DNA from 3 places in the Hymenobacter chitinivorans DSM 11115 genome. Region 3 is predicted to be linked to each of the others. Evidence: riboswitches for the same ligand, from Rfam matches in the RefSeq annotation. Region 3 holds a riboswitch; each other region holds the start of a gene.
What was found. Region 3 has a riboswitch for S-adenosylmethionine ahead of CLV45_RS01320 (phosphoadenylyl-sulfate reductase). Riboswitches for the same ligand answer to the same signal wherever they lie in the genome.

Region 1: linked by a shared signal. The riboswitch ahead of CLV45_RS05750 (amino acid permease) and the one ahead of CLV45_RS01320 (phosphoadenylyl-sulfate reductase) in region 3 are both predicted to bind S-adenosylmethionine.
Region 2: linked by a shared signal. The riboswitch ahead of CLV45_RS14375 (O-acetylhomoserine aminocarboxypropyltransferase/cysteine synthase family protein) and the one ahead of CLV45_RS01320 (phosphoadenylyl-sulfate reductase) in region 3 are both predicted to bind S-adenosylmethionine.

The regions. Positions count from the first base shown of each region.
Region 1 is NZ_PGFA01000001.1:1,372,847-1,382,452, forward strand. Features, by position in the region: gene CLV45_RS05730 (fasciclin domain-containing protein) at 1-86, opposite strand, end outside; gene CLV45_RS05735 (hypothetical protein) at 329-1,201, shown strand; gene CLV45_RS05740 (EcsC family protein) at 1,311-2,036, shown strand; gene CLV45_RS05745 (TIGR02117 family protein) at 2,003-2,773, opposite strand; SAM riboswitch class I at 3,305-3,398, shown strand; gene CLV45_RS05750 (amino acid permease) at 3,704-5,152, shown strand; gene CLV45_RS05755 (oligosaccharide flippase family protein) at 5,587-7,062, opposite strand; gene CLV45_RS05760 (DUF7033 domain-containing protein) at 7,194-8,552, opposite strand; gene CLV45_RS05765 (glycosyltransferase family protein) at 8,620-9,606, opposite strand, start outside.
Region 2 is NZ_PGFA01000002.1:175,208-184,813, reverse strand. Features, by position in the region: gene CLV45_RS14390 (lysylphosphatidylglycerol synthase transmembrane domain-containing protein) at 1-368, shown strand, start outside; gene CLV45_RS14385 (hypothetical protein) at 447-863, opposite strand; gene CLV45_RS14380 (LysM peptidoglycan-binding domain-containing protein) at 1,090-1,398, shown strand; SAM riboswitch class I at 1,575-1,687, shown strand; gene CLV45_RS14375 (O-acetylhomoserine aminocarboxypropyltransferase/cysteine synthase family protein) at 2,064-3,449, shown strand; gene CLV45_RS14370 (homoserine O-acetyltransferase family protein) at 3,716-4,747, shown strand; gene CLV45_RS14365 (homoserine dehydrogenase) at 4,725-6,017, shown strand; gene CLV45_RS14360 (alpha/beta hydrolase) at 6,094-7,320, opposite strand; gene CLV45_RS14355 (S66 peptidase family protein) at 7,483-8,385, shown strand; gene CLV45_RS14350 (GNAT family N-acetyltransferase) at 8,397-8,918, shown strand; gene CLV45_RS14345 (hypothetical protein) at 8,945-9,370, opposite strand; gene CLV45_RS14340 (M28 family peptidase) at 9,456-9,606, opposite strand, start outside.
Region 3 is NZ_PGFA01000001.1:346,352-355,957, reverse strand. Features, by position in the region: gene pbpC (penicillin-binding protein 1C) at 1-1,841, shown strand, start outside; SAM riboswitch class I at 2,164-2,255, shown strand; gene CLV45_RS01320 (phosphoadenylyl-sulfate reductase) at 2,538-3,302, shown strand; gene cysD (sulfate adenylyltransferase subunit CysD) at 3,433-4,344, shown strand; gene CLV45_RS01310 (sulfate adenylyltransferase subunit 1) at 4,437-5,714, shown strand; gene cobA (uroporphyrinogen-III C-methyltransferase) at 5,892-6,683, shown strand; gene CLV45_RS01300 (assimilatory sulfite reductase (NADPH) flavoprotein subunit) at 6,852-8,687, shown strand; gene CLV45_RS01295 (TonB-dependent receptor) at 9,043-9,606, shown strand, end outside.

The DNA.
Region 1 (9,606 bases), 1.0 Mb from region 3:
TCGGCCTCGGTGTTCTTGGAGCAGCCGGAGAAAGTGAGGGCCGTGGCAAAAAGCACGGCAGTAAGGGAGGGTAGAGAGTATTTCATGGGCAACAGCCGGCTGTAAAAGAGCGAGGATACGGGATTTGGTAGGGCATACAAACGAGCCGGCTCCGCCACTGGATTTCCCGGGTTGGGAATACCCTAAAAATAATTCCCGGGCTGGGAAATCCGGCGGCAAACCGGCCGCGTAAATTTGCGGCCTCCGGCAAGCTGAACAATATTGGCTTAGTATTGTTTTTCCGGGGCCGCGCACATCTTCCCGCCCCTTTTTGCCTTTTTCTGTCTGTATGCACAAAATCTACTCGTTTTCTCTTCTGCTCTCGGCCGCCCTGTTGTTCGGCTCCCAGGCGCAAGCCCAAAGCCTGGTCAGTGGCTTCATGGTGGGCAAGGGCCACGGCTCCGTTTCGTTTACCGGCACGGCCGAGCGTTATAAGAGCGTGTACCTGGTGCCCGAAACCGTGGGGGAGGTGCCGATTTTCCGGGAAATCAAGGTTTCCTCGGTGAGCGTGTACGCTAACTACGGTATCAGTGACAAAGTTGAAGCCGTGCTCAGCCTGCCGTACATCAAGTCGGAGGGGCAGGGCAACGGGCAGGGCTATACCAATAGCCGCAGCGGCCTGCAGGACATTTCGGGGTTGCTCAAGTTCAAGACCTACTCCACAACCGTCGGCAACAGCGTGCTGGATCTGCTGGGCGTGGTGGGCGTCACGACGCCGGCCAGCAACTACCAGTCGAACAAGGGCCTGGAGTACATCATTGCCATCGGCAACCGGGCCACCAAATTCAACACCCTGGGCATTGCCCACCTCAAAACGGCTTCGGGCGTATTCCTGACGGGGCAGGCCGGCTACAGCCTGCGCACCGGCCGGGTGCCCAACGCCTTTATTGCCGACGCCAAGGTGGGCTACGCCGGCCTGAAGTTCTACGGTGAGGCCTGGGCCTCGTTCCAGCAGTCGAGTAGCAAGGGCACCGACATCCTGCAGCCCGGCTTCGACTTGTACTTCCCCGCTACCCGCGTCAACTATGCCCGCATCGGGGCCAGCGTGTTCCGGCCCATTACGAAGGGCGTGGGCGTGGTGCTGGGTGCCAGCCAGTACGTGTCGGGCCGCAACCTGGGCCGGTCGACGGGCGTGTCGGTGGGCGTTTCTTATAACTACTAGTGCCGTAGCGCGAACTTTGGCTGCGCCGGCTTTCGGTTGTAGCTCGTGCACCAGAACGACTCTAACGGCGCGGAGGCGCGAACTACAAAGTTCGCGCTACCTTGGGGCCATGAGCACCTACGAAGAGCAGGCCAAGGAAGAACTACGGCAGTGGCAGCAGCGGATGCAGCGGGCCCCGTCGTACCTGAACCGCTTTGCCCGCCAAATCCAGATCCGGCTCAACAACCTGCTGCCCGAAAAGGTCCATCAGGCCATTACGGCGGCTATTAAGCAGATGGTGCGGGGCGTGCTGCTGGGCTCGCGCTACACGAGCCGCCGGCCAGTAGCCGAGGGCACGCTGCAGGCGCGCGAAGACGCCGTGCGCCGCCACCTGCAGTACTACCGCACCACGGCCGCCGCCGAAGGGGCCGTAACCGGGGCCGGCGGCATCCTGCTGGGCCTGGCCGACTTCCCCTTGCTGCTGGGCCTCAAGCTCAAGTTCTTGTTTGAAGTGGCGGCCCTTTACGGCTTCGATGCCCACGACTACACCGAGCGGCTGTACCTGCTGCACGTGTTTCAGCTGGCCTTTTCCAGCCAGCATAGCCGCAACGAGGTGTACCGCCGGGTGGCCGACTGGGCCGCTTACCGCCAGACCCTGCCCACCGACCCGCAGGCCTTCGACTGGCGCACGTTTCAGCAGGAATACCGCGACTATATCGACCTGGCCAAGCTGGCCCAGCTCGTGCCCGTCATTGGGGCGGCGGTGGGGGCGGTGGCCAATTACAAGCTCATGCAGCAGCTCAGCACCACGGCCATGAACTGCTACCGGCTGCGCCTGGGTCTGGCCGCCGCGTAGCTGTGCCAGGCCACCGACTTGGCCGCTTCCCGCACCACGTTGGGGCCTTTGCGGCGGTACTGGTAGAAGATACCCGAGTCGAAGGCGGTCCAGAAGCAGGCTTTCTGCCCGCTGGCCTTCAGGCCGTTATTCGCCCAGGTGTTGCAGGTGTAGAGGAAGCTGTAGGTACGCTGGGCCTCGTAGAAGGAGTCGTGCTGGCCGTAGCTGTGGCCCTGAATGTAGTAGGGGCGGCCCTGGGCGTCGTAGTCGAAGCTGGCCTTGATGTAGGCAATGAGCCGCTGGTACTCTTCTTGGCTGATGCGGATTTTGACGCAGCTCTCCGATTCCCGCATGGTGCGGTGGAAGGTGACGTGCATGGCCGAGGAGCTCAGGTGGAACATGGCCTTGAAGGCGGTGCTGGGCTTGAGCTCGGCCCAGGTGGGCGTGTCGAGGTAAAAGCCCTTGTCGCCCCAGCCGAAGCCCACGAACTGCGCCGACGCGTCGCGGGCCGGCGTGTTGTCGATGGGCACCAGCTCGGTCCAGTCGATGTAGCGGGTGCGCACCGGCGTCACGATGTCGGTGTGCACGCCGTTGGAAAGGATGTAGATGTCCACGTCTTCGGCCGGGTCCTGGTCCTGGGCGTTGACCGGAATGCGCGACAGGGCAAACGAGGAGGCGACGTAGAGGCCGGCAATGCCCACGAGGGAGCCAAGGGTGTAGCCGGTTACTTTCAGGGCGGTTTTTACTCCGGGGTGCATAGGGTGGGGAAGGGCCGGGCTGGGTTCTACGAGTGCCTAGCGGCCTACAAAGCCGTCGGCCACCCGGCCGGTAAGGAGAAGGGAGGAAGTTAAGCCGTCAGGGCAGGCCGCACGCCGGCGCCGAAGCCGTACCGACACCTACTGCTTTTACCTGCATTAGGTTGAGCTGGGCGCCAAGTGGACTGGACGGGCCGCAACCAGCCCGAGCGGCGTTGATGATGCAAAAAGAACGTTATGTCGAGCAAGGCGAGACATCTCGCGGGCACTAGTAACCGTCATGCTGAGCCTGCCGAAGCATCTCTACTGCAATGGTAATCCTATTTACTTTGGCGGTAGAGATGCTTCGGCTGCGCGTTGCTCCGCTCAGCATGACGTTCTATTCGCCAGGGCTCGTGCGCTGTTCCGCAGGACGTTCTTATGGCTTGCCAACCCATCATGACCGGCCCGTGGCGGCGAATTTACGGCCCCGGTTGCAAATCCGGCCCGGCCCGCGCTACCTTTGCGCCATCAATTCTTTTGCCCAAAGGATTGTTTTTATACAGAGGCGCTGAGAGACAGGCTCCGCGAAGCGCCGGCAACCCCCCGCCCCCTGGCGGAACGGTGCCAATTCCTGCCCATATAAAAACAAGTTGCCGTGGACCGCTTCCCCCGCCTGCCCGTTTGTGATTGTGCTGCCTGTGCCCGTTGTGGCCGTAGCCGGTATGGGCCGGTGTTGTTGCTGTTGCTAAAGCACCGGGCGCTGGCCCCTGCGGCCTAGATGCCGCCCGGCTCCCGCGTCTGCGGAGCCCTTTCCTCGTACTCTTTTCTATTTCCGGTTGCGGCCGGGCCCGGCGCCGTTGCGCGGGCCAGTCGTTGTTGCAGCAGCGCGTAGGCCGCAGCCGGAATCCTCTTCACTTCTGAGCCCGCCGCGGCGGGTTCCTACTACTTTGTATGCTTAAAAAATCACTGGAGCTGCTTCGCGCCGAAGCAGCCGAAACGGGGGCGGGTACGCTCAAGCGTAGTTTGGGCGGCTTTAGCCTCGTGGCCATCGGCATTGGCGTTATCATCGGGGCGGGTTTGTTCTCGCTCACTGGCATCGCGGCGGCCAACAACGCCGGTCCGGCCGTGACCTTGTCCTTCCTGGTGGCGGCCGTGGGCTGCGCCTTCTCGGCCTTGTGCTACGCCGAGTTTGCCTCCATGGTGCCCGTAGCCGGCTCGGCCTACACCTATTCCTACGCCACGATGGGGGAGCTCTTCGCCTGGATTATCGGCTGGGACCTGATTCTGGAGTACTCCGTCGGGGCGGCCACGGTGGCCATCAGCTGGTCGCAGTACCTGGTCAAGGTGCTCGACAAGTTCAACCTCCACATTCCGCCCCAGCTGGTGATGTCGCCCTTCGAAAAGGCCACCCTGGCCGATGGGGGCGTGGTGTCGGGGGTGGTCAACGTGCCGGCCATGCTCATCGTGCTGGCCATTACGGCCATTATCATCCGGGGCACCTCGGGCTCGGCGTGGTTCAACGCTTTGGTGGTCACGCTGAAGGTCGCCGTCGTGCTCGTGTTCATTGCCTTGGGCTGGCAATACATCGACCCTGCCAACTACCAGCCCTACATCCCCCAAAACACGGGCGTGTTCGGGGAGTTTGGCTGGAGCGGCATCCTGCGCGGGGCCGGGGTCGTGTTCTTCGTCTTCATCGGCTTCGATATCGTGGCCACGATGGCGCAGGAAACCAAGAATCCGCAGCGCAACATGCCCATCGGCATCATCGGGTCCTTGCTGGTGTGCACGGTGCTGTTCATTCTCTTCGGGCACGTGCTGACGGGCGTGGCCAACTACAAGGAGTTCAAGGACAGTGCCGCCCCGGTGGCCATTGCCATCGAGAAGACGCCCTACGGCTGGCTGTCCTCGGCCATCATCATTGCCATTCTCATTGGCTACACCTCGGTTATCCTCGTTGATTTGATGGGGCAGAGCCGGGTGTTCTTCTCCATGTCCAAGGACGGGCTGCTGCCGAAAGTGTTTGCCGAGGTGCACCCCACCTTCAGCACCCCGCACAAGTCCAACCTGCTGCTGGGCGTATTCATTAGCCTCTTTGCCGGCTTCGTGCCCATCTCCGTGGTAGGCGAGATGACCAGCATCGGCACCCTGCTGGCCTTCGTGATGGTGTGCCTGGGCGTGCTCATCATGCGCAAGAAGGAGCCCAACGCCCCGCGCGGCTTCCGCACGCCCTGGGTGCCGGTGGTGCCCATCCTAGGCATCCTAACCTGCGTGCTGATGATGGTTTCCCTGCCCCTGGATACCTGGCTGCGCCTCTTCGTGTGGCTGGCCATCGGACTAGCCATCTACTACGGCTACGGCAAGAAGCACAGCAAGCTGCGCCGGGAGCAAGGCGCGGCGTAAGGCCATGTTGAGGGGGTAAAAGCCTATCCGCACGCGTGCGGAACGCCTGTTAAGAGCTTGGGACGGCCTCCGCACGCGTGCGGAACGCTTGTCAAGGTCTTAGGATGCCTTCCGCACGCGTGCAAAATCATTGTTGAGGGCTTGGGAGGCTATCCGCACGCGTGCGGATAGCCTCCCAAGCCCTTTTTAGTGGCCCCGCACACGTGCGGGGTGCCTCCGAAGGTCTTGACAAGCGTTCTTCACGCGTGAAGGGTGCCTTCTAAGCACTTCGGAGCTACCATTCACGTGTGAAGAACAGGTAACCAGTCGTTGGGTGTAGAGACGCATATTTGCGTCTCATCGTTGAACGATGCGCAACGTGCTATTGAAGCTGTGAGATACAACATCATCAACGATTGAGACGCAAGTATGCGTCTCTACATTGTGCGGGAGGGCTAGCGGCGCAGCAGTTTCTTCAGCAAGGGCTGGGCTTCGGGCACCAGACCCAGCCCGAGCAAGGTGCCGCCGTAGAGCCCCGTGAGCAGGGAGCCCCGCAGCAGCATGGTGAGCAGCGGGGAGGGCAGGGCGGGCACGAGCCACACCAGCAGGCCCGAGCCGGCGGCCACGGCCAGCACCACCGGAATGCGCCAGGTGAAGGGCTGGAGCCGGTAGCTGTACCACACAAACCAGGTGCGGGCCGTGTTGATGGCCACAATGGCAAAGAGCGTAGCCAGGGCCGAGCCGGTAATACCCAGGCGCGGAATCAGCAGGCGGTTGAGCACTACCGTGATGCCGGCCAAGGACAGGTTGAAAATCAAGTCGAAGCGGTAGCGGGGCGAGGTCACCACAATCAGGCCGTTGACGCCGGTGATGCCGTCGTAGAGGCGGCCGGCCAGCAGCAGGAGCACGGCCGTGGTGCCGGTGGCGTACACCGGGTTCTTGATGAGGGAGTAAATGAAGTCCAGATTGAGCCCGATACCCAGGGCCAGGTAGCAGCCCAGGATGGTATTGAGCCGGGTCGTGTCGCGGTAGAAGTCGGCCATGCGGGGCAGGTCCTGGTCTTTCCAGTACTGGGCCAGCAGGGGGAAGGCAATCTTGTTGAGCGAGCGGGCGGGGATGGTCAGGGCCGTGCTGATGTTGTAGGCAATGCCATAGACGCCCGCCGCCGCCAGGCTAATCTGCGCCCCCACCATCCAGGAGTCGATAAAGCCCAGAATGCTACCCGAGAGGCTGGAAAGCAGGGCAAACGCCCCGAAGCGCACAATCTCGCCCACAGGCCGCACCCGCAACGCCGCCGTAGTCGGCCGCAGGTGCAGCTCCCCGATGAAAGCCAGGTAGCCAGTCAGCAGCAAGGCAATGGCCCCGTAGAGCCCAATGTAGCAAAGCACGAACTCGGGAAACGTGAGCAGGCCTTTCCCATACAACAGCGCCAGCCCGGCAATGAGCACGCGCAGGATAATGTCCTGCAGAAAGGATGAGAAGGCAGTGTGGTAGAGCCCTTTGAGGTAGGCATCCTGCAGGGAGTAGAGCAGGGTAAACAAGGCCAGCAAGGCGGCCCAGGCGTAGAACGGCTGGAGCAGGGCCACGTCGTCGGGGTCGTACTGGGCCAGAATTAGGGGCTTGCCAAGCAGGTACACGGCCGTAATGACCACGAAGCCCAGCAGCGGCACGCCCAGCAGGAAGGGCAGGAAGCCGTGGTGCCCCGCCTCGCGGTTGCGGAAGTAGGGAAAGAACCGAATCCCGACGCTGGCGAAGCCAAAGGCGGCAAACTGCGCGTACACCGTAGCAATGGAGACGAGCAGGGTGGTCAGGCCCAGCTGCGCGGGCGCCAGCAGGCGCGGCAGCACGAAGGCCGTATTCACAAAGCCCAGGGCCAGCCCAAAGTACGATATAACCGTGTTGCGCAGCCCCTGCCGCTGAACGATACCCAAGCTGTGAATGAGTGAGGTAGTGAATGAGTGAGTTGTGAGATGGTGAACTAGTGAGCTGGTGAACTGGTGAGTTCGATGTTCAGGCTGCGCGGGTATGCGCAAATAGAACGACAACTCACTCATTCACTACCTCACTCATTCACCATTTCTCCGCCGTTGACGAAGGCCACGGTGCGGCTGCGAAGGTAGTCCATGATGGCGTGGAACTGCTGCGGGCCGTTGTGCTGGTTGGCCGGGTCGAAGTTTTCGTTGTGCCAGAGCAGGGTAAAGACCCCGCCGAACCGCTCGATATCCTGGAGCATCGGCCGCAGGGCCGGCAGGATTTCGTCGGGGGCCAGGCGCAGGTAGTTGGGGTGGTGCAAGGTGGCATCCATCACCTGGAGCGGGATTTCGAGGAAGCGGTGGGCCTGCCCGGTGTGGAAGTCGAAGAGGTGAAAGGGGTGGCAGTAGGAGTTGCGGAAGCCGAAGTGCTCGGCAAAGCCCAGGGTCGTGTCGTAGGCAAAGCCCACGGCATCGAGCAGGGTGGGCGTCAGGCGGGGCTCCCAGCTCAGGTAGTGAAACCGGATGCCCCTCACCGGCTCCCGCGGCGCGCAGTGCTGCACCCGCTGGGCTTCCTGCCGCAGGTCAGCCTCGTGCGTCGCCCTGCCGATGCTGGCGTGCAGCCCCACCGCCGCCCCGTCGATGACCGGGGCCAGCTTCGCCCAGACTTTGGCTAGCTCGTAGTCGGCGTTGGGCGTGCCGTTGGCCCCGGGGCGGTGCGCGGGCAAAAAGAAAAACGTGCTTTGGGCCCCGTAGGAAGCTACTGCCGCTTGTACCTGGGCCAGGTTGTCCCAGGCGTCGGGCTTGGTAAGATGTTGCCAGACGTGCCGCCCAAAACCTAGCAGGTTGCCGGCGCGCAGGGCTGCCTTGGCCGGCTGTTTCCAGGCGCTGTAGAGGTTGTCGATGTCGTGGGTGACGAAGGCGGCCCAGCGGGCTTCCGCGGGCCACCGGCGGAGCTGGAGCTGTTGGCCCGAGGCGTGTTCCACGGCCGTTTTGAGCACGTCGAAGTAGTAGTTGACCACCGGCACCGTCACGAAATTGTAGCGGTGCTGCACGCTGGCCGCGTACGGGAAGCGGCCGTGCTGGTCCCGCTCCTCACCGTAAAACTCCTGCCAGCCGCTGAGCAAATAAAAGGCCGCGCTGATAACGTCGGCGTGGATGATGACGCGCTGGTCGGGGAGCAGCTCCAGCAGGGGCTTATCCGGGGCCGCGTCGAAGAAAAAGGGAATCGACTGGCCCAGCCACGGGCGGTAGTTGGGCGCCGGCGGGTAGGGTTGGGTGTGGGCGAAGAACTCTCCGCTGCCTGGCGCCACCTGCACCGCCGCGGACGAGCCGACGGAGCCAATTTCCACGGCGGGGACATCAGCATACGCCCGCCGGAAGTGCTCCAGCACGTAGCTCAGGCGGGTTTCGGCAGATACAGGGGCGGTAGTAGGCAGGGGGGGCAGCATGGTTTCTCGTTCTGGTAGCGTTTCCCGCAGAGGTTCGCAGTGGTTTTCGCAGAGGGCGCAGTATCGTTCAGGAATCCAGCCACTCGTTTAGTAGCCGTACTGCTCGTTGCTGGCTGCGGCCTTCGTCGGGGGTGCCCAGGGTGGCGTTGTAGTAGGCGGCACGGCGGTAGAGGTCCGGGGATTTGTGCTGCTGGTAGCGGCGCAGCAGCTCGGCCAGTGCCGGCAGCGTCTCGGCCCGCTCCACCAGGCCGTGGGCCGCGTAGCCGTAGTAGTCGTCGGCCACGCCGTGGGTGCCGAAGCGGAAGTAGAGGCTGACTACGTTGAGCAAAGTGGCTTCGAGGTGGGTGCTGGTGTCGGCGGCAATCAGGGCGTCCTGTTCCCCCAGGAACTCGAAGACGTTCTGCTCCCGGGCATTGGAAAAGCGCAGCTGGGGATGCTGCTGGGCCAGGAAGCCAAAGTCGCGCCGGTCGCCGGGGTGGGGGCGCAGGGTGAAGGTCAGGTCCGGAAACTCCCGGAGCAAGTACTCCACGGCGGCCGTTACGGCCTGGGTTTCATCCAGGGTGTTGATGGCAATTCCCACCCGCTGCACGGCCGGCTGCTGGTTTTTCCGGGCCAGAAAGGCATCGGCTTTGGGCATGCCCACCAGCTCGACGCGCCCTTGCACGGGTCCGCACTGCCGATACTTGTCCAGCGCGTCCTGGCCCTCCAATAAGCTTAGATCAAAGCCCAGGGGCGGGAAATTGGTGCTCACGCTGGCGTGCTGGACGTAGGCCGTGGGCACCCCGCAGGCCCGGGCGGCCAGCAGCAGCGCCCGGGCGTCGTCGTTGTGGTCGTTGGCCAGCACAATGGCCCGGGGCCGGTAGTGGCGCAAAGCCCGCACGTAGACTTCGTAGTAGCCAATGGCGTTGAAGACCAGGTCAAAAAAGCGCCAGGCCCGGCTTCCTTCGGTCTTAGCCAAGCCCGCCAGGACAAAAGGAAATTGCCAGTAGTACAGCAGCTTCCGCCGCAACGACAGCCGGTTGACTACCGCGTTGTAGCGCCCGATTTCCTTGCT
Region 2 (9,606 bases), on a different contig from region 3:
GCGGCAACGGGGCCGGCTACTGGCTGCGGGCCGTGGGCTCCACGTTCTTCGTCTGGACGGCCCGCTACCTGGTTATTGGCTGCATCATTGCCGCCTTCGTCGACGTGAGCTGGGGCGAGTTTCTGCTGATTTTTGGCCGTAACCTGACCTACAAAGTTATTCTGCTCATTGCCATTACACCCGGCGGGGCGGGCATTGCCGAGGGTGCTTTCCCGACCTTCTTCGGCAAGTTTATCGGCACGCCCACCATGACCAACTTCGTGGTGCTGCTCTACCGCATGGTCACGTACTACCTGTATCTGCTGCTGGGTGCCGTGTTTTTGCCGCGCTGGGTGGCGCGGGTATTCAGTGCTCCCAAAACGACTTAGTCCGGTAGCATAACCAACCAAAAAAGGCCCTTCCGCGCAGTGCGGAAGGGCCTTTTTATTGCTGAGCAGAAGCTACAACTATTCTTTTTCCAGGCGCAACTCGGCACCTTCGGGGCTTTTCAAGGTGAGCTTATCGTCGGTCAGCGTTACCACGTCGAAGCTGTTGCTGGTGGTAGCGCCGTCAGGAGTCAGCATGATTTTCTTGTTGGGCTGGTCGAAGGTGTACTTGCCATTGACGGCCCCGGCGGGCGAGGTCATGTTGTACTGCCCGTTGGCGAAGAACGTAATCCGCTCGTCTTCCTGCGTATCTGTCTGCTTTACTTTGTCGCCGCCGGCGCTTAGCTCCTTATCGGTTTTCCAGACCTTGCTTTCGGTGCCGTAGAGCATGTTGACGCCTTCGACTTTGCCTTCCTTGCTACCGCAAGAAGCCAAAAACAGGACCATAAATGCCAGCAGGCTGGCCAGCACACGAGAGGAAGTGGGGAGAGTTTTCATGAGGAAAGAAAGGGTTTTGGGGAAAGACACAAACAACCCGGCAGTCGGCCATGCGAAAGCCAGTGTTGCGGTTCTTACGCGGCAAAAGCTAAAGAGTTAGCCCAGTAGCGCGGAGCTTGCGTGGTTACAACCTAATACCGACGAAGGGCGTAAGAGGCCCTGATACCGTGGCCGTCAGGCAGATGCGGCATCTTCCACTCCCCCTCACCTTAACCGACACATACTCATGGGACTGTTCGATTTCCTCAGCAATAAAGGCGAAGAAAAACCGGTTCAACCCGCCGCCAAGCCCGCCGCCGGTGGCACCGATTTTTTTGGCAATAACACCGCCGCCGGCACGCCCGCGGCGCAACCCGCCGCCGCAAAAGGCGACTCTTACACTGTTGTCAGCGGTGATTCGCTGTCCAAGATTGCCAAGCACCACTACGGGGACGCCTCGAAGTGGCACCAGATTTACGAAGCCAACAAAGCCATTATCGGCGCTAACCCCGACCATATCGAAGTGGGTCAGCAGCTTACGTTACCTACTCTTTAGGTCCTTTTTGCAGAAAAAGGTTGGAAACGCCGTCCGAGCTTCGGGCGGCGTTTTTTTCTGCCCGATTTTTTGGAAAAACAAAAAAACCTTTGGCAGGATTTGGTCTTCTCAATTCCAGCAGTACATTTGCAGTCACCAACCCGGTACTCTCCCAGAACGATGGGACAGTTTGAAAGAATTTATACAGAAGCGGCGAGAGAACAGGCTCCCTGACCCGCTGGCAACCTTCATCTGATGAAAGGTGCCAATTCCTGCCCGCCCGGCGTAAGGCCCGCGGGAGCTATAAGTCGAGTACCATGGAAAACACCCCCGCTTCCGCTTTTCTGTTCCCATCCGCTGCCGCCGCCTCCGGGCTCGCTGCCGAGCCGATGGGTTTGCGCGTTTCCGCCGGCTTAGCTGTTGCCGGCCGAATGCGAATGTGCTGTTGGACCCCGTGTTGTTGCTGTTGCTAGCCTCCTGAGCGCCTAGCTTCTCCCCTCCCCCTCTCTTTTTCCTGGCTTGCCCTCTGCTTACGGCCACTTGCTGGCCTACTTCGGCGCAGGGTTTGGCCTGGCTCCGACACAGCCCGCTCCCGGGCTCCGGATGCCACCCTGGTTGTTCAAATCCAAACGCAACCAGTTGACAATCTGAAACTTCAATTTCAAGACTTCTAACCCAGCCGTATCATGTCCACGCAAGCCCTACAATTCGAGACCCTGCAACTCCACGCCGGCCAGCAGCCCGACCCCGTCACCGGGGCCCGCGCCGTGCCGCTCTACCAAACGACTTCCTACGTGTTTAAGAATGCCGAGCACGGGGCCAATTTGTTTGCGCTGAAGGAGTTTGGCAACATCTACACCCGGCTGATGAACCCCACCACCGACGTGTTTGAGCAACGCGTGGCGGCTTTGGAAGGTGGGGTGGCGGCGCTGGCCACGGGCTCGGGGCAGGCGGCCCAGTTTATTGCCCTGAACAACATTCTGCAGGCCGGCGACAATTTCGTGAGCAGCTCCCACCTCTACGGTGGTACTTACAACCAGTTTAAAGTGGCTTTCAAGCGTCTGGGCATCGAAGTGCGCTTCGCCGACGCCGACAACCCGGCCAGCTTTGAGACCCTAATTGACGAGAATACCAAGGCCCTGTACCTGGAAACCATCGGCAACCCGAGCTTCAGCATTCCCGACTTCGAGCGGATTGCCGCCATTGCCGACAAGCACGACCTGCCCTTGGTGGTCGACAACACCTTCGGGGCGGGCGGCTACCTGTTCCGCCCCCTGGAGCACGGGGCCCACATCGTGGTAGAATCGGCTACGAAGTGGATTGGCGGCCATGGCACGAGCATCGGCGGCGTAATTGTGGACGGTGGCAAGTATGACTTCGGCAACGGCAAGTTTCCGCAGTTCACCGAGCCTTCGGAAGGCTACCACGGCCTGGTATTCAACGACGTATTCGGCAAGAACGGGCCCTTTGGCAACATTGCCTTCATCATCCGGGCCCGGGTGGAAGGCCTGCGCGACTTCGGCCCCGCCATCAGCCCGTTCAACTCCTGGCAGCTGCTCATCGGCCTCGAAACCCTGAGCTTGCGCGTGGACCGCACCGTGGAAAACGCCCTGCGCATTGCCACCTGGCTGGAGCAGCACCCGCAGGTGGAAAGTGTGAATTATCCGGGTCTGAAAAGCAGCCCCTACCACGCTTTGGCCCAGAAATACCTCAAGCGCGGCTTCGGCGGCGTGCTGACCTTCAGCATCAAGGGCAGCAAGGAAACGGCCACTCAGTTTATCGACAACCTAAAGCTGGTGAGCCATTTGGCCAACGTGGGCGACGCCAAAACGCTGATTATCCAGCCCTCGGCCACCACGCACCAGCAGCTTTCGGAAGAGGAACAGCGCGCCGCCGGCGTAACGCCCACTTCCCTGCGCTTGTCGGTCGGTATTGAGCATTTTGATGATATCCGCGCGGATCTGGCCCAGGCCTTTGACGCCGTACGTAACGCGGCTCCCACGACTTCCGATGACGAGGAGGACGCCGTGGTGCAGCCCGAAGTAGAACACGCTGCCCCGCTGGAGGTCTAAAGTAGAGAGGAGACGGGGCGGGCAATGAGAGTGGCCCGCCTGCTCCAGCTACGGCAGCGCCGTGAATGGCAGGATGAGGAGTTGTGAGAGAGGAATCATCCTGACCATTCCGCAATAGCCCGGGTTGAGCCGGCACCGGTCCACCAAACGCTTCATTGGGTGGGACTGATGTAAGAGGACCAGCCGGCTCGGCCCGCGTGCTATTGTATTGCTATTCAACCCCCGCTGCCCCAGTGGCGCCGGGTTTCCCAACCACCTATTGCCTCATGAATCAGCCCCGGCTTTTGAACCTACCAGCGGGCCTCTTGCTCGAAAGTGGCGCGACGCTGGCTCCGGTGCAGATAGCCTACCACACCTTCGGCACCCTGAACGAGGCCCGCGACAATGTGGTGTGGGTGTGCCACGCCCTGACGGCCAATGCCGACGTGCTCAGCTGGTGGGCCGGCCTGTTTGGTGCCGACTGCTATTTCGACCCGGCCGACTGGTTTGTCGTCTGCGCCAACATTCTGGGCTCCTGCTACGGCAGCACCGGTCCGCTCACGCCCGCGGGGCCCGCGGCGGAACCGCTCTACCAGCAGTTTCCCCTGGTCACGATTCGGGACTTGGTAGCGGCCCACGAGGCGCTGCGGCTGGAGTTGGGCCTGACCAGAATTCACACCCTGATTGGCGGCTCTTTGGGCGGGCAACAGGCGTTGGAATGGGCTATTCTGCGGCCCGAGGTGTTTGCCAACCTGGTGGTACTAGCCACCAACGCCCAACATTCGCCCTGGGGAATTGCCTTCAACGAAGCCCAGCGGCTGGCTATTTTCGCCGACACTACCTACCACGAAGCCACGCCCACCGGCGGGCAGCGCGGCCTGAAAGCCGCCCGGGCTACGGCCCTGCTCAGCTACCGTAGCTACGACGCCTACGGCCGCACCCAGGCCGAAACCGACCCCGACCGGCTCGACGAGTTCCGGGCCAGCTCCTACCAGCAGCACCAGGGCGACAAACTCGTGGCCCGCTTCAACGCCTACAGCTACGTCGCCTTGTCGCGCACGATGGACACGCACCACCTGGGGCGGGGCCGGGGCAGTATTGCGGCGGCCCTGGGCCAGATCCGGGCCCGGACGCTGGTGCTCAGCATCAGCTCCGACGTGCTGTTTCCGCCCGCCGAGCAGCAGCTGCTGGCCCGCCACATTTCGGGCGCCACCTACGCCGCCATGGATTCCGAGTTTGGCCACGACGGTTTTCTGATTGAAACCGTCCAGATAACCCAGTTTTTAGAGCAGTTCTATGTCCCCAGTCTCGTCCATTAACCCGGCCGTGTCGGCCATTGCCGCTTCCTTGGTAACGGCCAAAGCCCCGTTGCGCATCGGCCTGATTGGCTTTGGCTGCGTGGGCCAGGGCCTCTACGATATTCTGCAGCACCTGCCCGGCTTCGGGGCCGAAGTGCGGCGCATTGCCGTGAAAAACCCTGCCAAGCCCCGCTCCCTGCCCGCCGAGGCCTTCAGTTTCCGGGCCGATGAGCTGCTGCAGGACCCCGAGCTGGACGTGCTGGTCGAAGTCATTGACGACGCGGCCGAAGCCTTCCGTTTGGTCAGCACCGCCCTGCGCCAGGGCCGGCAGGTTGTAACGGCCAATAAGGCTATGGTGGCCCGGCACCTGCCCGAGCTGGTGGCCTTGCAGCACGAGTTTGGCGGCACCTTGCTCTACGAGGCGGCCGTGTGCGGCAGCATTCCGGTGGTTCGGACGCTGGACGCCTATTTCGGGCAGGAACCGCTGCGCAGCGTGAGCGGCATTTTCAACGGCTCGTCGAACTACGTGCTGACGCGCATGGGCCAGGACGGCTCTGAATACGCCGTGGCCCTGGCCGAAGCCCAGCAGCAAGGCTTTGCCGAAACCGACCCCTCACTGGACATGGCCGCCTTCGACCCCCGCTCGAAGTTGGTGATTCTGGCGGCTCATGCCTACGGCGTGCTGCTGGAGCCCGAACAGGTGCTAAACCTGGGCATCGAAAACGTCAGCGCCACCGATATCAGCTACGCCGCCGTGGCCGGCCAGAAGATTAAAGTGGTGGCCGGTTTGTACTTGTTGCCCAACCACCAGCTCAGCGTGCTGGTCACCCCGCAGTTCGTGGACCCCACCTCGGCCCTGTACACCGTGGACGACGAGTTCAACGGCGTGGTCATCGAGGCCGAGTTTGCCGGCCCCCAGTTTCTGCGGGGCCGGGGCGCGGGCGGCCACCCCACCGGCTCGGCGGTACTCTCCGATATTGCCGCCCTGCGCAACCAGCAGCGCTACGCCTACCCCAAGCTGACCACTGCCACGCCCCTGGCCTACACCACCGACCTGGAAATCGAAATCTACCTGCGCACCGACGACGAGCTGATTCTCGACCAGCTGGGCTTTACCGACATCACCGAGGAGGCCGACGAGGATGGCTACATCGTGGGCTACGTGCCGCTCGACGCCCTGCTCCAGCACCGGGACCGGCTGCGCAAAGCCGGGGCCTTCGTGGCCCGCACCGGCCACGTGCGGCCCGCCACGCACTCAGTTGACGCCCTGGCGCTGACGGAAAGTGAGTAGTTATCCGGTCAAATGCCTCAACAAAAAAAGCCTTGCTCCACAGCGGAACAAGGCTTTTTTATTGGTGTAGACTGCTTTACTCAAACACCACCCGCTGCGGGGCCAAGCCGGCCCCGCGCAGCAGGTAAAAGCCGGGCACCAGGTTTCCGCGGCGGACAGGCTGCTCGGGCTGCTCCCAGCGGAAGCGGCGCACCAGGCGGCCCGTGGCGTCGAGTAGCTCCAGGGTGCGGGGCTGGAAAGCAACGCCGGCCGCGGCCGTCAGGCGCACCTCGGTGGTAGCGGGCTGCGGATACACTTGCATGGCGGTCAGCTTTTCGGCCGGGCGGCGGGCCGTAACCGTGCCGGGCTGGCGCAGAATAGGCCGCAGAAAGTCGCGCACGAAGCGGAAGGTGGTATCCATGTAAGCCAGGGCCCGGGCACTGGTACCACTGTAGGGCACGTGGCCGGCACCTTTGAAGGTGTAGAGCGGGTTGGGCACGCCCACCGCGTCGGCCCGGGGCTTGAGGGCGCCGCTGCCGAAAACGAGCTGGGCCGGCAGGCCGCTGCCCACCGTGCCGCGGCCGTAGGGCACAGTGCCGTCGGCGGTGCCGTGCATACTCACGAAGGGCACGTCGCCGGGCTCAATCCACTGCGGCCGACCCAGGGCCCCGCACAGGTTCACGACCCCGCGCACGGCGCTGGAGTAGCCAGGGTTGCCGCTGTTGCCTTCCAAACCGCCGAGCTGGGCCAGCTCCAGATAGGCTGGCGCTTCACTGGCTTTGTCGAGGTAAGCCAGCTGTAACGCCATGAAGGCCCCGGCCGAGCTGCCGGCGGCGAAAATGTAGCCGGGGTGAATCCGGCAGGTTTTGCTGGTGGCCGCATCCTGGCGAAAAAAACGCACCGCCGCCCGCATGTCCTGGGTGGCCCGGATGGCGGCCCGGGCAATATTGGTGGTATCAAAGGGCAGAAACAAAACTCGGTAGTCGATGCTGGCCGTGACGTAGCCCAGGCGGGCGTAGCGCTGGCACAGCTCGGTTACGTCCTGGTCGGTTTTGGCCCCCGACACAAAGCCCCCGCCGTGGGCAAACACCAGCAGCGGCCGGCGCCGCACCGTGTCGCCGGTGGGCTCGTAGATGTTCATCGTCAGCGTCTGCGGGTTGCCCAGGTAGTTTACCGCGGACCCAAACACAACGTTAGTGCGGGCGGTAATGGCCGAAAATATGGGTTGATGGTACCGGCCGCGGGTGGTGTCAATAACGGCCTGGGCCCGCACCTGGGGTAGTCCGGCCAGGGCCAGCACGAGAAGGAGGAGAAGTTTTTTCATGCGCGTAAGAAGGACAAAGGCGAAATCTTAGGACGAAGCCCGGTGCGGCAAAGTTGTTGGGAATTGGCTGGTTGGCAAGGTTTTTCTCCAACGGGCCCGGCCCAGCGCTTGGGTTGGCGCAGCGCGTTGAGTAGGTTTGCCCCACACCCCACTGCTTCTATCATGCCTCTTACCCCTCCTTTTCTGCGGCCCCACGACCGGGTAGCCATTGTCAGCACGGCCCGCAAAGTGTCGGCCGACGAAGTGGCGGCGGCCGTGGAAATTCTGCGCGGCTGGCAGCTGGAAGTCGTGCTGGGCGAGTCGACGGCGGCAGTGCACCACCAGTTTGCCGGCTCCGACGAGGTGCGCCGCCGCGACCTGCAGCAGCAGCTCGACGCGCCCGACATCCGGGCCATTCTCTGCGCCCGGGGCGGCTACGGCACTACCCGCATCATCGACGAGCTTGACTTTTCCGGCTTTGCCCAGCGCCCCAAGTGGGTGGCCGGCTTCAGCGACATTACTGCCCTAAACTGCCATTTGCTGAGCCTGGGCTACGAAAGTATCCACGGGGTGATGCCGTTTATTTTCAACCAGCCCGGCGGCGAAGAGGCGCTGGAAAGCCTGCGCCAAGCCCTGTTCGGCGAGTCCCAGCCGTATACTGTGCCGGCCCACCCGCTCAACCGCCCCGGCACGGCCCAGGGTGAGCTGGTGGGCGGCAACCTGACGCTGCTGCAAAACCTGACCGGCACCGCCTCCGACTGCCCCACCGCCGGCCGGATTCTGTTTCTGGAAGACGTGGCCGAGTACCTGATGAACATCGACCGGATGATGGTGCACCTCGACCGGACCGGCAAGCTCCGCAACCTGGCCGGCCTGCTCGTGGGCCACTTTACCGACTCCCAGGACAACGCCGTGCCGTTTGGGCAAACGGCCTACGAAATCATTGCCGCTTACGCCAACAAGTATAATTTTCCGGTGGCTTACGGCTTTCCCGTGGGCCACGAGCCCCAGAACATGGCCCTAATTTGCGGCCGCCGCGCCCAACTGACCGTGACCAGCCAGGGCGCCGAGCTGCGTTACTGCTAACTACTTTACCGATGAGCTACACTGTTCGAGAACTATCAGCCGAGGAAGCCCGGGCCCACATTCCGGCCCTGACGGCCCTGTTTCAGGATGCCCTGGACTCCGGAGCGGCCCTCGGGTTCTTGGCGCCAGCAGCCCCCGGCGAGCTAGAAGAATACTGGCAGGAAGTGGCCCAGGCCGTAGCCCAAGGCCACCGGGTTCTGCTCGTAGCCGAAGAAAACGGCCAGCTGCAGGGCAGTACCCAGCTGGATTTGGCCACTAAAAGCAACGGCCTGCACCGGGCCGAAGTTTGTAAGGTGATGGTGCACCGCCGGGCCCGGCGCCAGGGCTTGGCGCGCCGCCTGCTGGCCGCTGCGGAGGAAAAAGCCCGGCAGCACCAGCGCACCACCCTGATTCTGGACACCCGCCAGCACGACCCGTCCGAGCAGCTGTACCAGGGCGCCGGCTACACCGCCGCCGGTACCATTCCCGACTTTGCCCGCAGCTCTTCCGGCGAACTGCACGCCACCGTTATTTACTACAAGCTGCTTTCGTAAGCCGAAACTGCTCGGCGGGCTTACGGTTACAGTTTTGGCGGGTCCAGCTCATCTTCGGGAAGCTCTCCGGGCGGGTCCGGGGCGGCGGCGCCCGACTCGGTAATGAGCAGCTCCACCAGCTGGGCCGGGCCCTCGGGCGTCAGGTTTCGCACGGACACCTGCCGGCCATTCACGCTGTAGCTGTCGGGAGTTTGGCCCAACCCCGGGCCGAAGCGCAGCACCCGTTCCCAGTTGTCGAAGCCAAAGGAAATGCAGGCCGCCCGCAAGGCCGGTACCACGCCGGGCAGAAAGTCGGGGCCCACTTCGTATTCGCGGCCGGCTTCGTCGCGCACCCGGCCGGGGCGGCCGTCGGGCTCTACCAGCCCGCGGGTGACGTACGAAAACTCTATTAGCGCCCGGCCGGCGGCCAGCTCCCGCTGCACCAACGCCAGCATGTCCCACTCGTTTTTCATTCGGCTTCCTCCTTCACAACTCCGCCCGCCATCTTACGAGAGAAGAGGGCGGGCGGATGCGGAATTCGGGCGCTGAAGCCGGGCGCTACTCGTTATAAATCGTCTGGAGCACGGTTTGGCCCACGGCTTTGAGGGTGCGCTTATCAATCACGCTCATGTTGTCCTGGGTCGTGTGGTGGTACTCGGGGAAGTACTCGTCGCCCACGGGCAGGTGGTCGATGATATCCACGGTGCGG
Region 3 (9,606 bases):
TCCAGCAGCCGCCCGACTACCTTTCCCTAGCCCAGACCGTGACTCTGGCCATCATCCCTAACCGGCCCCGGGGCCTAGTGCTGGGCCGCCACAACGAGGCCATCCGGCAGGAGCGCAACCGGTGGCTGCGCCGCTTCGGCCGGCAGGGCCTGTTTCCGCGGCAAGATGTGGAAGACGCCCTGCTGGAGCCGCTCGACGTGCAGCGCCACGCGGCACCCACGCTGGCGCCCCACCTGGCCCGGCGCCTGGTGCGGCAGTTTCCGGGCCGGGCCAGCGTGGCCTCCACGCTGCAGCGCGGCAAGCAGGCCAAGGCCGAAGACCTGACCCGCAACTACGTGCGCCGCCTCCACGAGCTGGGCATCAGCAACGCGGCCGTGCTGGTCGTCAACAACCAAACGCGGGCCGTGGAAGCCTACGTGGGCTCGGCCGATTTTCAGGACAACGTCACCAAAGGCCAGAACGACGGGGTGCAGGCCGTTCGGTCGCCGGGCAGTACGCTCAAGCCCTTTCTGTACGCCCTGGCCCTGGACAAAGGCCTGGTGACGCCCAAGCTGCTGCTGCCCGACGTGCCCACCAACTTCGGCGGCTACCAGCCCGAAAACTTCGACAAGCGCTGCAACGGCGAAGTGCCCCTGGAACGCGCCCTGGCCTATTCGCTCAACATTCCGGCCGTGCGGGTGCTTTCGGAGCTGGGCGTACCCACCTTTACCACCCAGCTGCGGGCCGCCGGCTTCCGAACCGTAGCCAAACGTGCCCCCCACCTGGGGCTGAGCACCATTCTGGGCGGCTGCGGTGCTACGCTGGAGGAGCTGACCAACCTCTACGTGACCCTAGCCAACGGCGGCCGCTACGCCCCGCTGCGCCAGGCCAGGAAGAATGAAGCCCAGGCTGAAAATCAAAACCAAAAACAGCCCGCCAAACCAATTCAGAGTTCAGAATCCGGAATTCAACATTCCCAATTATTCTCCGACGGCGCGGCCTTTCTCATTACCGACATCCTGGCCCAGCTTACCCGCCCCGATTTGCCCGTGGGCTACGAAACCAGCATCCGCCTGCCCAAGATTGCCTGGAAAACCGGCACCAGCTACGGCCGCCGCGACGCCTGGAGCATCGGCTACAACAAGGAATACACCATCGGGGTGTGGGTCGGCAACTTCAGCGGGCAGGGCAGCCCGGCCCTCACCGGCTCCGACATTGCCACGCCCCTGCTCTTCGATTTGTTCAACGCTCTGGCTTACAACTCGCCCAACAACTGGTTTCAGCCGCCCGCCAGCCTCGATTTCCGGCTGGTCTGCGCCGAAACCGGCCGGCCACCGGGGGAAAACTGCCCCAACCAGATTATCGACTATTTCCTGCCCGGCGTGTCGGCGGGGTTGCGCTGCCAGCACCAGAAAGAAGTGCTGCTCTCGGCCGATGGGCAGTATACTTACTGCCGGGCCTGCGCCCCGGCTACCGGCTACCGGCGGGAGCTGTACCCCAACCTGCTACCGGAAGTAGCCGCTTTCAAGGAAGCCCAGGGCATTCCGTACCGCCGCCTGCCGCCCCACAACCCCGCCTGCCAGCTCGTGCGCGGCAGCCGCGACCAGGCCCCGAGCATTACCTCGCCCTTGGCCAACACCGAGTACGTGCTCAACAAGGGCGAACAGCAGCAGCTCCTGCTCAGCTGCACCACCGACAACGAAGTGCGCCAGGTGTCGTGGTACGTCAACGACCAGTTTCTGCGCACGGCCCCGGCCACCGAGCGGATTTTCTTCCGCCCGCCGCCCGGAGCCCTCAAAATTTCCTGCGCCGACGACCACGGCCGCAACACCGATATCCGGATTGTGGTCCAGGAATTCTAGTCGGGACCTGCTTGAGCTTCGCCGTTTTGCTCCTTTGCCTTTCGGGCCAGGTAGTGGCCTGGGCTGCCCGAAAGGCTCATTCTGCTTGGTTAAGCCGCAAGGGGAAAGCGGATAATTATAGCAGTTTGGCATGCTTTCCATAACTTATAGTTATACCACAAAGTCATACTAAACCACCCTCAAATATCTACATAAACAGGTATCGTACAGACCATTGAAGTCAAATTCACCAAAATTATATACTTCGCCAGCTTATAACTTGCAATTATAAAATTCCTGCTATTACCTTTGTAGCACCAATTCTTTACCCATCAAAGGATTGTTTTTATACAGAGGCGTGGAGAGACAGGCTCAACGAAGCGCCGGCAACCATCCGCAAATGCGGAACGGTGCCAAGTCCTGACCATATAAAAACAACAACGCCGTGAAAACCTTGTCCAACGCCCGCACTTTCTCGACCACCTCCGCTGCTCTACAGCATGGATGTTGTGGCATGATGTGCTGTCCGTGTTGGTAGCAGGCCACGCCCCCTCCTTTTCCTGCCCGTGCCCTAAGCTCCGCTAGCTGAGCTGCTCCCGCACAACCCGTTTTCCGACTACCGCAGGATAGTCGGCCCTGGCTTACACAACCCATTTGTGCCCCGGGCTTCCTACCGCCGGCTTTTCCTCGCTGGAAAAGCCACATCCTCCCCGCATCATGCAAGTAGCCTCAGAGGCGCTGGTCATTGGCCTGCGTCAGCAGCTGGCCGGGCATTCAGCCTTGGAAGTACTCACGGCCGTGGCCGCGCAGTTTCCGGGTCAGGCCATTTTCTCGACTTCCTTCGGCCTCGAAGACCAGATTATCACCCACCTGATTTTCGAGCACAACCTGCCCATCAAGGTCTTCACCCTCGACACGGCCCGCAACTTCCAGGAAACCTACTCTACTTGGAATAAAACGCTGCTGCGCTACGGTAAAGCCATTGAGCCCTACTTCCCCCAGCAAGCCGCCGTGGAGCAGCTCCTGCTCGAAAAAGGCCCCAACAGCTTCTACGACAGCGTGGACAACCGCAAGGAATGCTGCGGCATCCGCAAAGTAGAGCCGCTGCGGCGGGCGTTGCGGGGCCAGCAGGCGTGGTTTACCGGCATCCGGGCCGAGCAGTCGGCCAACCGCCAGGACATGCACGCCGTGGAGTGGGACGCGGGCCATCAGCTCCTCAAGTTTCACCCCTTGTTCGACTGGACCTTCGAGCAGTGCTGGGACTTCGTGCACGCACACAGCATCCCGTTCAACCCCCTGCACCAGCAGGGCTTCGTGAGCATCGGCTGCGCGCCCTGCACCCGGGCCATCCGGGCCGGCGAGGATTTCCGGGCCGGACGCTGGTGGTGGGAAGACCAGTCGGCCAAGGAATGCGGGCTGCACAGCACCCACAACGGCCCCGACCCAGTGGTCGAGCCCGTCAACGCTTTTACTCTGGGCTGAAAAACAGAACGTCATGTCGAGTAGCGCGAGACATCCCGCGTGCTGACGTTGCCAAACCAATTTGATTACTACTGCACGCGAGATGCTTCGGCTGCGCCTCTGCATGACGACCTACTTAAGCGAACCTAGCATGAGTACCCCTCACTTCGATTACCTCGACCGGCTGGAAGCCGAAGCCATTCATATTCTGCGGGAAGTTGCGGGCCAGTTTGAGCGGCCGGCCCTGCTGTTTTCGGGTGGCAAAGACTCCATCGTGCTGACGCGCCTGGCCGAAAAAGCCTTCCGCCCCGGCCGCTTCCCCTTCCCGCTGGTGCACGTCGATACCGGCCACAACTTCCCCGAAGTGCTTAAGTTCCGCGACTCCTTGGCGGCCGAGCTGGGCGAAAAGCTCATCGTGCGTAGCGTGGAAGATACCATCAAGCGGCAGCGCCTGCGCGAGCCGGGCGGCAAGTTCCCGAGCCGCAACCCGCTGCAAACCTACACCCTGCTCGAAACCATCGAGGAGTTCCAGTTCGACGCCTGCATCGGCGGGGCCCGGCGCGACGAGGAAAAGGCCCGGGCCAAGGAGCGTATCTTCTCCGTGCGCGACGAGTTTGGCCAGTGGGACCCCAAGCGCCAGCGGCCCGAGCTCTGGAACGTGTACAACGGCCGGATTCAGCGCGGCGAAAATGTGCGCGTGTTCCCGATTTCCAACTGGACCGAGCTCGACGTGTGGCGCTACATTCAGCGCGAGAATATTCCCCTGCCCAGCATCTACTTCGGCCACCCGCGCACCTGCGTGGTCCTGCCCAGCGGCCAACTCCTGGGCCTCAACGAGCACCTGCGCCTCGACGAAACCGACGAAATCGTGGAGCGGCAAGTGCGCTTCCGCACCGTCGGCGACTCGACCTGCACGGCCGCCGTGGAAAGCGACGCGGCTACCATCGACGACATCATTGAGGACCTGCTCAGCGCCAAAGTCAGCGAGCGGGGCGCCACCCGCCTCGACGACAACATCTCCGAAGCCGGCATGGAAGACCGCAAGCGCAACGGCTATTTCTAACCAATTAGTTGTCAGTTGCTAGTTGTCGGTTGTCAGTTTTTTCTGCTGGCCGATACCGAACAACCGACAACGAACAACCGACAACTAACCTCATGGATCTTCTCCGATTTATTACCTGCGGCAGCGTTGACGATGGCAAAAGCACGCTGATTGGCCGTTTGCTCTACGATTCTGACTCGGTGTCCTTGGACGTGCTGGCGGCCCTGGAAAACCGGCCCACCGTGCACGGCACCGTAGATTTGGCCTTGCTCACCGACGGCCTGCGCGCCGAGCGGGAACAGGGCATTACCATCGACGTGGCCTACAAGTATTTTACCACGCCGCGCCGCAAGTTTATCATCACCGACGCGCCCGGCCACGTGCAGTACACCCGCAACATGGTCACCGGCGCTTCGACGGCTGATTTGGCCATTGTACTGGTTGATGCCCGGCAGGGCGTGGTGGAACAGACCCGCCGCCACTCGCTGATTGCCTCGCTCGTGGGCATCCGGCACTTTGTGCTGGCCGTGAACAAGATGGATCTGGTGGGCAACGACGAAGCGGTATTCGACCAGATTGTGGCCGACTACGCCGCCGTGGCCGACCAGCTCAAGCTGCCCCAGGTGACGGCCATTCCGATTAGCGCCTTGCTCGGCGACAATATCGTGGCCCGCTCCAAAAACCTGGGCTGGTACACCGGCCCGAGCCTGCTGGAGCATCTGGAAAGCGTGCCGGCTTTCGAGGAAGCCAGCATTGCCGAGCCCCGCTTTCAGGTGCAGTTCGTGATTCGGCCCCAGACCGACGACTACCCCGACTACCGCGGCTACGCCGGCCGCATCCAGAGCGGGGAGTACCGCCGCGGCGACCGGGTCCACATCCTGCCCAGCGGCCAGGAGTCGGTGATTGAGGCCATTGAGGTAGATCAGCAGGAAGTGGAAAGCGCCGCCGCACCCCAGGCCGTCATCATCCGCCTGGCCGACGACGTGGACATCAGCCGCGGCGACTCCATCGTGCCCGTCGGCAGCCAGATTCACGTGGCCAAGGAGCTGGAAGCCACGATTTGCTGGATGGACGAGCGGCCCCTGTGGCCCGGCCGCAAGCTGCTCGTGCAGCACCACTCGTCGGTGGTGAAGGCCGTCGTATCGGCCATTACTTATAAGGTGAACGTGCGCACGTTTGGCCGCGCCGCCACTGAGTCGGCCCAGCTGAACGACATCGTCGGCATCCGCCTCAAAACGGCCAGCCCGCTCGTGGTGGATTCCTACCAGCAGAACCGCGCCACCGGCGCCTTTATCCTGGTCGATGAGCTCAGCGGCGACACGCTGGCCGCCGGCATGGTCGACGCCATGCAGAACAGCTTCGTGCCCGAACCATTGGGCTTCACGATTTGAGAACTGAGAATTGAGAACCTAGAGCTTAGACTAATGAAACGTCTAGGCACCTCCATCAAATTATCAGACTGCGCCTTGGCGGGTCGTCGAAAAGACTTTGAGCGCTTCACCAGAACGAGTCTAAGCTCTAAGTTCTAACCTCTGAGTTCTAAGTTCTAACCTCTGAGCTCTAACAAAATGTCCAACTTCCTAACTCCCCTACCCCGCCTGACCGTGCTCGGCGCGGGGCCCGGCGACCCGGAGCTCTTCACGCTGAAAGGCGTGCGGGTGCTGGGCGAGGCCGACGTGGTGCTCTACGACGCGCTGGCCAACAACGACCTGCTGACGTACGTGCGGCCCGGCGTCCCGCAGATTTTCGTGGGCAAGCGGCGCGGCCTGCGCAGCTACGGGCAGGACGAAATCAACGCGCTAATCGTGGAAAGCGCCCGGCGCTACGGCCACGTGGTGCGCCTCAAGGGCGGCGACCCGTTCGTGTTTGGGCGGGGGCGGGAGGAAATGCTCTACGCCGAGCAGCACGGCCTGCGCACCGACTACGTGCCCGGCATTAGCAGCGCCGTGGCGGCGGCCGGCAGCGTGGGCATCCCCGTGACGCACCGCGGCAGCAGTGAGGGCTTCCAGGTAATCACGGCCACCACGGCCACCGGCGAATTGTCGGCCGCCGTGACCGAGGCGGCCCGCTCCCGCACCACGACCGTGATTCTGATGGGCCTGAGTCAGCTCGGGCGCATCGTGGAGATTTTCGCGCAGCACGGCCAGAGCCAGACGCCGGCGGCCATCGTGCAGAACGGCACCTTGCCCACAGCCCGGCTCGTGACGGGCCCGGTGGGTGAGCTGCCAACGCGGGCCGCGGCGGCGGGCCTCGAAGCGCCGGCCATTATTATCATCGGCGAAGTGGCCCGGCTGGCCAAGGCCGAAGCGGCGGTGCCCACGGTGTTTGCCGAACTGCTTTCCTACGCTGAGGTAGCCTGATGATATAAGAACGTCATGTCGAACGCAGGGAGACATCTCGCGTGCTGACGTTGCAATGCTACTTGATTACTACTGCACGCGAGATGTCTCGCTTTGCTCGACATGACGGCCTTATGCCGGTCCGACCAACAACGCCTTTCCAGCTTCCGATTTCCTTTCCCATTCGCCATGAGCCTTCTTTCCCAAGACCAAGCGCTGCCCCTGGGCCTCGACGATAACACGTTGCAGCGCCTGACGACGGGCCTCTCCGACCAGCAGCTCATCTGGCTGAGCGGCTACTTCTACGGCCGCACTTCGGCGGGCCGCAGCGAGGTGCAAAACGCCCTACAGGCCCAGGCTGCTCCGCAACCAGCCGCGCCCGAAGCCCCGGCGGCCAAGCTCACGATTCTCTACGGCTCCCAGACCGGCAACAGCAAAAAAGTGGCCCAGCAAACGGCCGAGAAAGCCAAGCAGCGCGGGGTGCAGGTGACGGTGCAGGACGTGAACGACTACGCCACCCGGGCCCTCAAAACCGAGCAGCAATTGTTGCTCGTTGTCAGCACCCAGGGCGAAGGGGAGCCGCCGGTGGCGGCCGAGGAGCTGCACCAGTTTCTGCTCAGCAACCGCGCCCCCAAGCTGCCCGATTTGCGCTACTCGGTGCTGGCCTTGGGCGACAAAAGCTACGTGCAGTTCTGCCAGACCGGCCGGGAATTTGACGAGCGCCTGGCCGAGCTTGGCGCCCAACGCCTGCTGGAGCGGGTGGAGTGCGACGTGGACTACCAGGAAGCGGCGCAAACCTGGGCCGACCGGGTCCTGAACGTCATTGCCGCCGAGGCCAACGCCGGCGGCGTGGGCAGCCACTCCGGCCACGTAATAGCTACCGAAACCCTGACGGCGCCGGAACCGGCTGCCTATTCGCACCACAACCCCTTCGAGGCGACGGTGCTGGAAAAGATTCAGCTCAACGGCCGGGGCTCCAGCAAGGAAACCTACCACCTGGAGCTGTCCTTGGCCGACTCGGGCCTGCACTATGAGCCCGGCGACGCACTGTCGGTGGTGCCCCGCAACGGGGAGGAGCTAGTAGCCGAAGTGCTGCAAGCGGCCCGCCTCGACGGCGCCGCCCCGATTCAGCTCTCGGGCGTGGACTTTGAGCTCGGCACGGCCCTGACCCAGAAGCTGGAGCTGTCGGTGCTCACGCGCGACGTGCTGGAACGCTACGCCGCCGCCGCCCCTCTGCATAAGCCGCTGGCCGACATCGTGACGGACATTCCGCAGCTGCAAAAGTACGTGTACGGCCGCGACGTGGCGGATTTGCTCCGTGAATTCCCGGCCGATTTGTCGGCCGAGCAGCTGGCGACGGTGCTGCGGCCGTTGCCGGCCCGGGCGTACTCTATTGCCAGCAGCTTGCTCGTGCACCCCGACGAGGTGCACCTGACGGTGGGCGCCGTGCGCTACGCCGCCCACGGGCGCACCAAGCACGGCGTGTGCTCGTCGCACCTGGCCGACCGGCTCGAAATTGACCACACGGCCCGCGTCTTCGTGGAGCGCAACGAGTACTTCAAGCTGCCCCAGGACGCGGCTACCGACATCATCATGGTGGGCGCGGGCACGGGCGTGGCCCCGTTCCGGGCCTTTGTGGAGGAGCGGGTGGAGCTGGGCGCCGAGGGCCGCAACTGGCTCTTCTTCGGCAACCCCAACTTCACCACCGATTTCCTCTACCAGACCGAGTGGCTGCAGCACCTCAAACGCGGCACCCTGCGCCATCTGGACGTGGCGTTTTCGCGCGACCAGGCCGAGAAAATCTACGTGCAGCACCGCCTGCTCGAAAAGTCGCGGGACGTGTACGGCTGGCTCGAAAACGGGGCCCACTTCTACGTCTGCGGCGACAAGGCCCGCCTGGGCTCGGCCATTCAGGAGGCGCTGCGCCAGGTGGTGCAGCGCGAAGCCGGCTGCTCGGCCGAAGACGCCGCCGATTACCTGCGCGCCCTCAAAAAGCAGCGCCGGTATTTAGAAGATGTGTATTAGCAGCCTTCAACAGAACGTCATGCCGAGCAGAGCGAAGCATCCCGCTCGGCTGACGTTGCCACGGTATTGTCATGCTGAGCGGAGCCGAAGCATCTCTACCGCAATGCTATTCAAGTGGCAATCCAACGAAGCGGTAGAGATGCTTCGGCTCCGCTCAGCATGACCGTGGGGAGAAGTTTTTGCTCCCAAAAATCCCCCCTTACTACCCTTCTCTCCATCAACTGCCTTTCCACTGCTATGAAAACCCTGGATTATCTGAATCGATGTTGTAGCCGCACCTGAAAAACTGTGCGGCCGGATGTGGCTGGCTTTGTGCCCCCATCCGCTGCTTCCTTTCAATCGTGCTTGCTACATCATGAGAAAAATACTTACCGCTTCCTTACTTACCCCGATTCTGGCGGTGGCCAGCGTGGCCCCGGCCCGTGCCCAGGACGCCATCATTGCCATCAGCGGCGTGGTGCGCGAGAACGGGACCAACCAGCCGTTGCCGGGCGTGAGCATCAGCGTAAAAAACGGCGCGGTGGGCGTGCTCAGCGACGGCAACGGCAACTTCGCCCTGAAAGCCAAGCTGAAATTTCCCTTCACGCTGGTTTTCAACATGCTGGGCTACGACGCCAAGGAAGTCGAAATCGTGAATGCGACGAACCTCGTGTCGGTGGCCCTGGAATCGAAGGCCCTGCTGACGAACGAGGTGGTGGTATCGGCCTCACGGGTGGAGGAAAGTCGGCTGAAGTCGCCGGTGGCCATTGAAAAGCTCGACATCCGGGCCATCAAGGAAACCCCGGCCCCAAGCTTTTACGACGCGCTGGAAAACGTGAAGGGCGTGCAGATGACGACCAGCAGCCTCACGTTTAAAGTGCCCAACACCCGCGGGTTTAACATCCCTAACAACTTCCGCTTCATGCAGCTCGTGGACGGC